Regions from separate parts of the Pantoea sp. CFCC18179 genome, predicted to be linked through region 3. Evidence: predicted binding sites of a transcription regulator. Region 3 holds the regulator's gene; each other region holds the start of a gene.
The links. Region 3 encodes CRP, which controls carbon source genes, mostly activating them, when cyclic AMP is high. Its sites were predicted from a motif close to ATGTGANNNNNNTCACAT; they were not measured.
Positions count from the first base shown of each region.

Region 1: ACPUC7_RS10085 (YjcB family protein) is a predicted target of CRP. The motif match lies at 1,832-1,849, and genes of this name have one in related genera.
Region 2: ACPUC7_RS17230 (iron-containing alcohol dehydrogenase) is a predicted target of CRP. The motif match lies at 2,654-2,671, and genes of this name have one in related genera.

Region 1 is NZ_JBNBPM010000004.1:113,117-117,316, reverse strand. It holds gene ACPUC7_RS10100 (glutathione S-transferase family protein) at 1-638, opposite strand, end outside; gene soxR (redox-sensitive transcriptional activator SoxR) at 690-1,166, opposite strand; gene soxS (superoxide response transcriptional regulator SoxS) at 1,266-1,697, shown strand; gene ACPUC7_RS10085 (YjcB family protein) at 1,958-2,239, shown strand; gene ACPUC7_RS10080 (ATP-grasp fold amidoligase family protein) at 2,296-3,246, opposite strand; gene ACPUC7_RS10075 (oligosaccharide flippase family protein) at 3,255-4,200, opposite strand, start outside.
Region 2 is NZ_JBNBPM010000009.1:106,512-110,711, forward strand. It holds gene ACPUC7_RS17215 (phosphoglycerate dehydrogenase) at 1-242, opposite strand, end outside; gene ACPUC7_RS17220 (hypothetical protein) at 308-451, shown strand; gene ACPUC7_RS17225 (dihydrodipicolinate synthase family protein) at 494-1,378, opposite strand; gene ACPUC7_RS17230 (iron-containing alcohol dehydrogenase) at 1,396-2,544, opposite strand; gene dtnK (D-threonate kinase) at 2,733-4,004, shown strand; gene ACPUC7_RS17240 (D-threonate 4-phosphate dehydrogenase) at 3,997-4,200, shown strand, end outside.
Region 3 is NZ_JBNBPM010000019.1:65,767-69,966, reverse strand. It holds gene ACPUC7_RS22750 (hydrolase) at 1-238, shown strand, start outside; gene ACPUC7_RS22745 (YheU family protein) at 241-459, shown strand; gene ACPUC7_RS22740 (phosphoribulokinase) at 521-1,390, shown strand; gene ACPUC7_RS22735 (OsmC family protein) at 1,481-1,885, opposite strand; gene crp (cAMP-activated global transcriptional regulator CRP) at 2,192-2,824, shown strand; gene ACPUC7_RS22725 (YccS/YhfK family putative transporter) at 2,883-4,200, shown strand, end outside.

The DNA.
Region 1 (4,200 bases), on a different contig from region 3:
TGCTCCAGCGCGCGTTGCCAGGCGGCGCGTTGCTGCATGGTTTCCAGCCAGCGGGCGGTGGCGGGCATTTCACGCAGGGAACCGCGCATTTGCAGCGCCAGCAGCGGGAAACTCATCTGCACATCGGCAATGCTAAAACGTGCACCGGCAAAAAAACGATGCTGGCTGAGATGCTGTTCGATCACGCTGCCGTGCAACGCCAACTGTTTATTCAGCCACGCTTTTTGAATGCCTTTGCTTAACGCGATGCCCGCCGGACGCAGCAGCCACGGCACCGGCTTCTTGCCAAATTGCGCGAACACCAGTTTCATCACCAGCAGCGGCATCAGCGAACCTTCAGCGTAATGCAGCCAGTACCGCGCCTGAATCTGCTCCTCTTCATCGGTTAGTGCCAGTTGGTGCTCGCTGTCGTATTTCAATTGCAGATATTCGAGAATCGCGCCCGATTCGGCGATCACCCGGTTGCCGTCGGTGATCACCGGCGATTTGCCCAACGGATGCACCTTCTTTAATGAATCCGGCGCCAGCAAGGTGTTTTCTCGCTGATAACGTTTGATTTGATACGGCACCGACAGCTCTTCCAGCAGCCATAAAACGCGGTGCGAACGGGAATTTTCCAGATGGTGAACGGTGATCATGCGGTTTTCCTTGCCGGTAAATGTTTCCCGGCAAGTATAGCGGATGCGGGCTTAACGCTTCTGTTCGTCTTGTTCAGGATCGAGCAACACCGCGCCGGAACCTTGCTCGCCCAAACGGTCACCCGGATTACGCAGCGGGCAATCGCGCATCGATAAACAGCCGCAGCCGATGCATCCGTCCAGATCGTTACGCAACCGCGTCAAGGTTTCGATGCGTTTATCCAGCTCTTCGCGCCAATGCTGGGTTAGCGCGTCCCACTCTTGCGTCGACATGCGCTTGTTGGCTGGCACGTGATTCAAACTGTCGCTGACCGTTGCCAGCGGAATGCCGATGCGTTGGGCAATCTTGATAATCGCCACGCGGCGCAACACATCGCGGCTATAACGCCGTTGATTGCCGCCGTTACGCGAACTAAAAATCAAGCCTTTGGTTTCGTAGAAGTGCAGCGCCGAGACCGCCACGCCGCTGCGCTTCGCCACTTCACCGGGCGTCAGCACCGGCTTCGGGTAATTGCGTTCTTTTTTCATTTAGGGCCTTTACCTCAAGTTAACTTGAGGAATTATACTCGCACCCCAGCAAAACTTCGAATTTCTCACCAGGCAAAAAACCATCAGAAGGATGAGGCTATGATGCAACAGGAAATCATTCATTCACTGACTCACTGGATCGATCAGAATCTGGATAAAGCGCTGTCGATTGATGAAGTCGCGGCAAAATCCGGTTATTCAAAATGGCACCTGCAACGTATGTTCCGTGCAGTCACGAAACAAACGCTGGGTGGCTATATTCGCGAACGCCGCCTGACATTGGCTGCTGAAGCGCTGCGCCAGACGCAACGCCCGGTATTCGATATCGCCATGCAGTACGGTTATGACTCGCAGCAGACGTTCTCGCGCGTGTTCCGTCGTCAGTTCTCGCAAACGCCAACTGCCTATCGCCACACCATGCGCCGCCAGGCGATGATTCAGCGTCCACGCTTGCTGAGTTTTGATTGCGCCGACAACAACATGAACAGTTTTGCCCAGCGCACCACCGGCGAGTGCTGCCCGGTTAGCTGACCTTTTCTGCGCGCCCTTCGCGGGCGCACCTCTTTTTGCCCGCCTTCTCCCGCAATTACCTATCTCGCTTCGATAAAAAATTTTCTACCATACCAGGTATAAATTTTGTTCAAAATTTAAAATCGAGTGATATAATGTGAGCCAAATCACACTTTCCACTATGCCGTAGACGGCCAGAAGGGCCTCCCTGACCTTCCTTCTTTGCCGCCAGTGATGTCGATCGAATGTCGGGGATATCACTGATTTAAGAGGCTTTAGAGATGGCTACGTTAACCACCAGTTTGATTGTTATGCGCTGGGAATTGCTGAGTGCGGTAATGATGTTCTTCGCCAGCACCATGAAAATTCGACTGCGTCAAAACAGTCATCACGTGATGGCGCTGCTGTGCGGTGGCATTGGTGTTGGCATGTCTTGCTGGTTCGTGACCGGCCTGCTCGGTATTACTTTGAGCATGGAGAATTTGCACAACTTTATGGAAATCTCCAAAAACGCCTTTATTCAGGTGATGAGCCAGACGCCAACCGATTGGCCGATGCCTTAATCGCCGCCAATAAAAAACCCCGCATCTGCGGGGTTTTTTATTTTGCTGTGTGATTATCAAATTTTCTTCAATACGGCGGGAATCGCGACTTCGCCCACCGAGACGCCCGGTATCTTTGCACCGCGACGATCCTGAATCCACATATCACCCATCATCTGATTAAGTCCCCGATCCAAACCGGTCACCAATCCTGCACCCGGCGTAAAGGTCAGTTCGCCGAAGTAGATCTGCTCGCCATCGATGTACCAATCCACGCGGACGTAATCGAAATCACTCGCCAGCTTTTTGCTTAAATCTAACGCGTGCTGTAACTGCGCCATTTGTTTCGACACATCCAGCCCGGTATCACGAATTTTGTGATACGCCTCGTTGAGGTTGTTGACGTAAAAATTCATCGACAACAGCGGATTGCAGCGGTTGTAGATCACCTGCAACACATATTCAAAGTTGCCATCGCGCTTGTTGAACATGTGGAATTTGTAATCAATTGGCGCAGTTTTACCATCGCCAATGTACTGCTCCACCAGAATGCGCGGCTTAATGTAGCGATAGTGAATCTCACGCGCTTCATTGGCGAAATCGGTTTTCAGCCAGCGATGACAATCGCTGATGATCTGCTGTTTCTTCAATGCATCCGGTTCTTCCAGCAGGATCTCTACCATGTTGGAACCGTGATTCGGCTTGATAACGGTATTTTTCCAGCGTGGCAGCGTGTGCAGCGAGCTAGGATCGCTGGTTTCATACACCAGCGGGATCAGGTATTCGCTGCCCACTTTCTCGGCGATGTATTCGCGCACCGAATATTTATCCGACAGACGACCATAAATCTGGTAATCGCCGTGAACGAATTTGCGGTACATCACTTTCTCATTGAAGACCTTTGGCTCACGCAGGTTTGGCAATTTGCGAAACTTGTGAAAATAGTAAATCCGGTCCTGGTAAGACCAAGGCATCTTCTTGATGAAATACTGCAAACTTCTTCTGAGTTCATCTTTCAACTTGAGCATATCGGACCTCATTTGTAGGTTTTGTAGTTGAGTGAGGAAACTTGAATCTTTTGGATGACGCCGTTTTTGAAGAAGTAATTCATTACGGTAAGGGACAGCAATTCTGAGATGAAGACGCTCCAGGCGGCACCCATGATGCCGTAGCCCTGAATCAGCCACCATGAAAGCGGCAGACTGATCACCATCAGGCAAACGATTTTCTTCAGCAGATAATTGAACCCGCCCTCTTTGACCATGTAGCGATACGCTACAGTGCCCATCGCCGAAAAGCAGGTTGCTAACGACAACAACGTAATGAGACTTCCTGACTGTGTGTACTCGTGACCATACAAAGCGATGATGATTTTTTCGCCGTACATCGCGATCATCGCTAACAACAACAATGAAACACCCATGACATAGCCATTAAGCCGCGCGGTGAGCTTGATGGCGGCTTCTCCACGCTCGCGGAAAATTTCCGAAAAGCAGGAAGTGATGATGGCCACGGGGATGAAAATCCATGAAGCCGAAATAGTATTCGCCGCGGCAAATAAACCGAGGTCACGCGCCGAAGCGATACCGGCTAAGAACATCTGCGCCGCTTTGACCTGCACCGAGATAAAGATGCTGGAGATCGCCAGCGGCAATCCGGCGTACAGCAGATAGCGCCAATAGGTGTTGCGCTTATCCTGCGGCGGCGCGATGTCCTGATTTTCGCGATAGAAGTTGAAGCGTTTGATGACGTAAGGCACCAGCGTGACCGCCACAATCGACACCGTCAGCCACAGCGGATTGAGATGTAGCCAGGCAATGGTGAAACTTAAACTGAAGCCCAGCAGCAAACCGACTGAGTTGGCGATGGTGTTGAGTCGCGAGGCTAAACGCGCGTTGTTATAAACACTGAAGGTATCCTGCGTCACAAAAACCGAGGAAATAAACGAGGCCAGTGCAAAGGCGAGGAAATTCTCCTGCATG
Region 2 (4,200 bases), on a different contig from region 3:
ATGTTGTCGACGCCCACGCCATGCTTACAGACGATTTTTAACTGCGGCGCTTTGTTCAGCAGTTCTTCATTGACGTCGGTGAAGGCGACGATCATTGCCACGGTTTCAGCCAGATGCGGTTCCAGCGCGCTGAGCGGCGCATCGGCCGGTAGCGTAATCAGTTCAAAACCGTGCTGTTGCAGCACATTGACCGGTGCCGCGTCGTATTTGGCGAATGACGGCGAAGTACAGATGACTTTCATGATTCTTCCCGATATTGAAATAAGAACAAATGAATAGGCGCGTGCATCACGCCAGGTCACCATAAATGGCGACCCTACAAAACCGCATTCATATGCGCGTTCGCACCCGCATTCATGTGCGCGTTCGCACCCGCATTCATATGCGCGTTCGTACCCGCATTCATATGCGCGTTCGTACCCGCATTCATGTGCGCATTCGTACGCCGTAGGGCCGCCATTTATGGTGACCAAACCGGCAGCGCACATGCCGATTACTGCAAATACTGGTTCACAATCTGGCGGATCTTCTGCTCTTCTTCAGCCGTAAAACTCACCGCATAACGGCTGTTACCGACATCCGAACCCAGCAGTGAAACGGCTTTCTTCACCGTCGCTGGCGGGAAACCGACGCTATACAGATCGGTACGCAGGCCAGTGATGTTCTCCTGCGCTTGACGTGATCCTTCAATATCACCCGCATGGAAATGCGCCCAAATGGCGTTGATCTCTTTCGGTGCCACATTGGCGAGACCGGAAATGCAGGCGCTGCAACCCTCAACAAACCCCTGGTGAATCAGCGAATCGGGCCCGGTCAGCACGTTGAAGTTTTCCATGCCTGCGGCAGCTTTGAGAAAACCGCTCAGGCTTTCGTAGCTACCCGCGCTGTCTTTAATGCCAATGATGTTCGGATGTGACGCCAGCGTGCGCACGGTTTCCGGTTGCAGTGTGTTGCCGGTACGCGCCGGAATGTTATAAAGGAACAGCGGTACGTCGATGGCATCGGCCACCGCGCGATAGTGCGCAATCAACTCTTCCTGCTTGAGTGGCACGAAATAGGGCGTGATCACCGAAACTGCATCCACCCCGAGTTTCGCCACTTGCTGACCCAGGCGAATGGTTTCACGCGTGGAAATCTCACCAATGTGCGCCACCACCGGTGCGCTGCCGTTCACTTCATCGACGCAGGTTTCCGTCACCGCCAGTTTCTCCTGCTCGTTCAGCACGAAGAATTCACCGTTGGTGCCGCCGCAGAAGATGCCGTTGCCCGCCGCCAACTGACGCTTAATCTGCTCGCGTTGTGTAACCGGATTGAACGCACCGTCGCGATCAAAGGTGGTGACGATAGCGGTTAATACGCCCTGAATTTTTTTGCTCATGATGTCCTCGATAATCCTTAGTGATTCAAAGCCGGAAACAGCGTCAGGTAGACGTCGCGCACGTCATTGGCGCTGACTTTCATCGGCACATTCTTCATCAGGCGCTGCACGTCGAGCGCGGCTTCCACCAAATACGGCAGATGATCCGGGCCGATGCCCAACTCTTCCAGGCTGGCAGGCAGCTTCAAACGTTGTACCAGCGCGGCGAAATACTCGACCAGCGCGTGGGATTTCGCTTCTTCATCCAGCGAGGTATCGGCATCAGGCAGCAGATCGTAAGCCTGAGCGAATTTACTCACCGCCGCAGGACGCACAAAGCGCATGCACGGTGCCAGCAGAATGGCATTCGCCACGCCGTGTGGCAGATGATATTTACCGCCCAGCGGATAAGACATGGCGTGCACCAGATGCGTACCGGCATGCGCAATCGACGCGCCGCCATAATAAGACGCCCACAGCATATTCAGGCGCGCCTCAAGATTACCCGGCTCTGCGAGGGTTTTTTCCAGGCTGGCAAACAGCTTTTTCATACCGATCAAGGCATAGTTGTCGCTGACTGGATTCGACACGGTGGCAGTGAAACACTCGATCAAATGGCACAGCGCATCGATGCCGGTTGAAGAGGCGATGTGCGGTGGCATGCTGGTGGTCAGCTCCGGTATCAGCGCTACATAATCGGGCAGCATCACCGGCGTAATAATGCCGACTTTGGTCTCTTTCTCAGGGATCGCCAGGATCGCATTCGGTGTGGCTTCTGAACCGGTACCTGCAGTCGTCGGGATCAGCAGCGAGGTGGTGCGCGTTTGCGGCTTCTCACCGGCCAGCAGCGCATCCAGGCTTGGCGCGCCATTCACGCACAGAATAGAGAGCAGCTTGGCGACATCCAGCACGCTGCCGCCGCCGACGCCAATCACCAAATCCACCTCGGTGCTCGGCAGCGCCGCGACAATTGCTGCCACATCGTGCTGGCTTGGCTCTGGCGGCACCGTGTTGACGATGCTCAGGCTGCTAATCTGCTGCTGCAACTGCGTAATCAGCGCCTTTACCGCCGGAATGCCTTCAATATTCTTATCGGTTACCAGCAACGCTTTTTCTTTGCCTTGCAGTAAATAGCTGAGGTCATTCAGCGCCTGAAAGCCACTGATCACGGTGCTATTGATATTCATCTCTTACCCTTATCGCGGTTTTTTCGTACTGAATGATTAATTTTGCTCAAAACAGTGCGAGGTCTGTCACTACAGTGGCTAAATTTATAGGACAAATTGATTTCAATTAATTTGATCTTGCTCACATATAATCAATCATGATTGAATATAATCATCACATCGCGGCAACAGCCGATCGAGGAGAGAGAATGACTTCACAGCCATGGAAAACGCCAGTGTTGGTGATTGCCGATGATTTTACCGGTGCCAATGACCCGGGCAGTGGGCTGGCGCGAGCCGGGGCGCGCGTGCATGTGCTGTTTGATAGTGCTACGCCTCACGACGCCACTGCGGCAGATGTACTGGTGATCAGCACCGACAGCCGCGCGGTTGATAGCGCAGAAGCGGCACGCCGCACCCGCGCCGCAGTACAGCAGCATCAGGCGATTGCTAACGATGGTTGGTTATTCAAGAAGATCGATTCCACATTGCGCGGTAATCCCGGCGCGGAAATCGAGGCGGCGATGCAGGCCAGCGGCAAGCATTTAGCCTTGGTACTGCCCGCTGTACCCAAGTTAGGACGCACCACACACAACGGTGAAGTGTGGATCAATCAGCAGCGTCTGACCGAAACCGAGTTTGCCAGCGATCCGAAAACGCCGGTTACCAGCAGTCATGTCCTGACGCGGTTGCACATGCAGAGCGCGTTGCCAGGTGAAACGCTTGATCTCTCCATCGTACGCAGTGAGCAACTGGCGCAGGTGCTGGCAACTAAACAGGGTTTGCTGGTGGTGGATGCCGAGCATGACGCCGACATCGGCTTAGTGATGGCCGCTGCCGCCACGCTGGAAACCCGTCCGCTGTTAGCGGGGGCGTCCGGTTTGAGCGATGCGCTGGGCGAATTACTAGCAGCCAAGGTGGCGCGTCCGGTGCTGGCGGTGGTTGGCTCGATGAGCGCCATCGCGCAGCAGCAGATTACGCGTCTCGCCAGCCAGCGTGATATCCGCGTTATCGATATTGATATCCGCCAGCTGTTTGCCGAACCGGCCTGGCCGCATCAGGACAATTGGGCACAGGCGATGCAGCAAGCGTTGCACGATGGCGCACATTGCGTGGTGCGTACCACGCAACATGCCGATCAGCGCCATGAAATCGATCGGCTTTGCCTCACGCATCAAGTGTCACGTCAGGCATTGGGCGAGCAGATTTGCCAGTTTCTGGCGCAGTTAACCCGCCGCGTTTGCCAGCAGGTGCAGCCCGCCGGATTGTATCTTTCCGGCGGTGACGTGGCGATTGCCATCGCGCAGGCCTTCGGTGCCAGCGGATTTCAGATTCAGGGCCTGGTGGCTGGCTGCGTGCCGCACGGGGTTCTGCTTAACAGTGAATTACAGTTGCCGGTGATGACCAAAGCAGGTGGCTTTGGCGACGAAAACACCCTGGTAGAAGCCATTCGTTTTATTGAGGAGAAGTCGAGTGAATAAAATTATCGCGATTACCATGGGCGATCCGGCGGGCATAGGCCCAGAGATCATCATCAAATCGCTGGCTGAAGGCGAGTTGGCCGGTGTGCCTGCTGTCGTCGTCGGCTGCGCGAATACGCTGCGTCGGGTGATGGCGTTGAACGTCACGCCGCAAGCCGAATTGCGCGTGTTGGATCAGGTCAAAGATGCCCACTTT
Region 3 (4,200 bases):
CAGCGCCATGCCGTTTTTAACCGGCGTACGTAAACCGTTGCTGCTCATCCATGCGCAGGACGATCCCTTTATGACCGACGCCGTGATTCCGCAGCCGCATCAATTGTCAGCCTCAACGCAATATCAACTGACCCAGCAAGGTGGCCACGTCGGCTTTGTTGGCGGCACGTTGCTGAAACCGCAAATGTGGCTGGAACAACGCGTGCCGGATTGGCTCTCTACCTATTTGGATGTGTAATTGTGATTATTCCCTGGCAGCAGCTTGAAGCGGAAACGCTGGAAAACCTGATTGAAACCTTCGTGCTGCGTGAAGGCACAGATTACGGCGAACAGGAACGCAGCCTGTCACAGAAAGTCGCCGATGTGCGCCGCCAACTTGAGCGCGGCGAGGTAGTGCTGGTATGGTCGGAGCTGCACGAATCCATCAATATCATGCCGAAGAGTGAATTTCGCGGCTAATGCGCCGCGCGGCAATTCGTGGTAACAATGCTCATCGCCGGACTTCACAGGGAGCTCTGTTATGTCAGCCAGGCATCCAATTATTGCGGTTACCGGTTCCAGCGGTGCCGGAACCACCACCACCAGCCTTGCCTTCCGTAAGATTTTCCAGCAGTTAAATCTGCATGCCGCGGAAGTGGAAGGCGACAGTTTCCATCGCTATACGCGTCCAGAAATGGACATGGCGATCCGCAAAGCGCGCGATCTCGGGCGCCACATCAGTTATTTCGGCCCGGAAGCCAATGACTTTGGTTTGCTGGAGCAGACGTTCAAGCATTACGGCCAAACTGGACTGGGCGAATCGCGCAAGTATTTGCACACCTACGATGAAGCCGTACCGTGGAATCAGGTGCCGGGCACCTTTACGCCGTGGCAACCGCTGCCGGAAAACACCGATGTGCTGTTTTATGAAGGTTTGCACGGCGGCGTGGTGACGCAGCCACACAACGTGGCGGAACATGTAGATCTACTTGTTGGCGTGGTGCCAATTGTTAACCTTGAGTGGATTCAAAAGCTGGTGCGCGACACCAGCGAACGTGGACATTCGCGGGAAGCGGTGATGGATTCAGTGGTGCGTTCGATGGAGGATTACATCAACTTCATCACGCCGCAATTCTCGCGTACTCACATCAACTTCCAGCGTGTGCCAACGGTGGATACCTCAAACCCGTTTGCCGCGCGTGAAATTCCGTCGCTCGACGAAAGCTTTGTGGTGATTCATTTCCGTGGATTGGAAGGGATTGCGTTCCCTTATCTGCTGGCGATGATTCAGGGATCGTTTATCTCCCACATCAACACTTTGGTGGTGCCGGGCGGAAAAATGGGCCTGGCGATGGAGTTGATTATGTTGCCGCTGGTGCAGCGCCTGATTGAAGGCAAGCGAATTGAGTGAGTGCAGTGATTATGTAGCGGCGCAATTTATTGCGTTATGTTGACCTTTTACCATCAACTGAACGCGATAAATCGCGCCGCTACAATCGAGCTAAAGCTCAATCACTTCATAGCTGTGGGTGATTTCAACGCCTTTGCCCAGCATAATAGCCACCGAACAATATTTTTCCGCTGACAGATCAACTGCGCGCGCCACCGCTTTATCGCTCAACGCTTTGCCGCTGACAATAAAATGCAGGTTAATGTGCGTAAAAATACGTGGCGCTTCTTCACGACGTTCAGAGGTGAGTTTCACTTCGCAATCGGCGACATCGCTACGCCCTTTTTGCAGAATCGACACCACGTCAATCGCGCTACAGCCGCCGGCTGCCATCAACACCATCTCCATTGGACTTGGCGCTTTATCACCGGAATTACCGTCCATTAATACCTGATGGCCGGATGAGGATTCTCCGAGAAAGGTAAGCCCTTCCACCCATTTCACTCGTGCCTGCATTATTCTTTCTCCTGAAGCGGCGGTTTTGCCGTCAGAGTACGCTTTCACATGACAAACGGCAATCCAGAGAAATCCCCCTTCTGCTGAAGCGAGACAACACAAGACAGCTCGCAAAAGCTGTGCTACAAACAGTGCTGAAAATATTTTCGTCCTAACCGACGAAGGCGGGAAGAATCAAAAGCGTAGCTTAAGAGTCACCCCGGAATAAATTTTCCTTCATTAGGAAACGCTCGACGATTAAACCGCCTGACAGGGAAAAATGCCCCCTGTATTTTTGGGCACGATTACAACAGAGGATAATAGCGAATGGTTCTCGGCAAACCGCAAACAGACCCTACACTCGAATGGTTCCTGTCCCATTGCCATATTCACAAATATCCGTCAAAAAGCACGCTCATCCATCAGGGTGAGAAAGCGGAAACGCTGTACTACATCGTGAAAGGTTCCGTAGCGGTACTGATTAAAGATGAAGAAGGCAAAGAGATGATTCTCTCCTACCTTAATCAGGGAGATTTCATCGGCGAACTCGGTCTTTTCGAAGAAGGCCAGGAACGCAGTGCTTGGGTACGTGCGAAGTCTGCCTGCGAAGTGGCTGAAATTTCATACAAAAAATTCCGTCAGCTGATTCAGGTAAACCCGGATATTTTAATGCGACTGTCGTCGCAAATGGCGCGTCGTCTGCAAGTGACATCTGAAAAAGTGGGCAACCTTGCCTTCCTCGATGTGACCGGACGTATCGCGCAAACGCTGCTTAATCTGGCTAAACAGCCAGATGCGATGACTCACCCAGACGGAATGCAGATTAAAATCACCCGTCAGGAGATTGGTCAGATCGTGGGCTGCTCACGCGAAACCGTGGGTCGTATCCTGAAAATGCTGGAAGATCAGAATCTGATCTCCGCACACGGTAAAACCATCGTCGTTTACGGCACCCGCTAATTCCTTCTCACCCACGGCGTGATGGCAACATCGCGCCGTTTCTATTTGCGATGAGCTGATGTGGCGCCGAATCATCTATCATCCTGAAGTTAACTATGCGCTGCGGCAAACGCTGGTGCTGTGCCTGCCTGTGGCTCTCGGTTGGCTGTTTGGCGATCTGCAAAAAGGGCTGTTGTTCTCTTTAGTGCCGGCCTGCTGCAACATGGCGGGGTTAGATACGCCGCACAAACGCTTCTTCAAACGCTTGATTGTGGGTGGTTCGCTGTTCGCCACCGGCAGTTTCCTGATTCCGTACCTCACCGATTATCACGTGCCGTTGCCGCTGATTTTATTGGTGTTGCCGCTACTGATTGGCGTCACCGGTGAAATCAGCCCGCTGCATGGCCGCTTACTGCCAGCCACCTTGATTGCCGCCATCTTTTCGCTAAGCCTGGTAGGACGCATGCCGATTTGGGTGCCGCCGCTGCTCTATATTGGCGGCACATTGTGGTACGGCTTGTTCAACTGGTTCTGGTTTTGGCTGTGGAAAGAGCAGCCGATGCGCGAATCGCTCAGTTTGCTGTATCGCGAGCTGGCGGATTATTGCGATGCCAAATACACCTTGCTGACGCAGTTAACCGATCCGGAAAAAGCGCTGCCGCCGCTGCTGGCACGTCAACAAAAGGCGGTTGATCTGATTACCGTCTGTTATCAGCAGATGCACATGCTGTCGGCCAGCCGCGATAACAGCCACAAACGTCTGACGCGCGCCTTCCAGGTGGCGCTGGATTTGCAGGAACACATCTCAGTTAGCCTGCACCAGCCGGAAGAAGTGCAGAAACTGGTTGAGCAGAGTCACGCCGAAGCGGTGATTCGCTGGAACGCCAAAATCATCTCAGCGCGGCTGCGGGTGCTCGCCGATGCCATTCTTTATCACCAGTTGCCGGATCGCTTTCACATGGAGAAGCAGCTGGGTGCGCTGGAGAAAATCGCCCGCCAGCATCCGGATAATCCGGTCGGCAACTTCTGTCTGTACCACTTCAGCCGCATCGCTCGCGTGCTGCGTACCCAAAAGCCGCTCTACACGCGTGACTTAATGGCCGATCGCCAACGCCGCTTGCCGCTGCTGCCAGCGCTGCGCAGCTATCTTTCCTTCAAATCATCGGCGTTACGTACCGCCGGTCGTTTCGCCGTGATGTTGATGTTTGGCAGCGCGCTGGCGCTGTTCTTCAACATCCCCAAACCTTACTGGATTCTGATGACCATTATGTTCGTCAGCCAGAATGGCTACAGCGCCACGCGCGTGCGCATTCAGCACCGCGCACTGGGCACCTTTGCCGGTTTGCTGATCGCCGCAGCTTCTTTACGGCTGGAAGTGCCGGAATCGCTCACGCTGC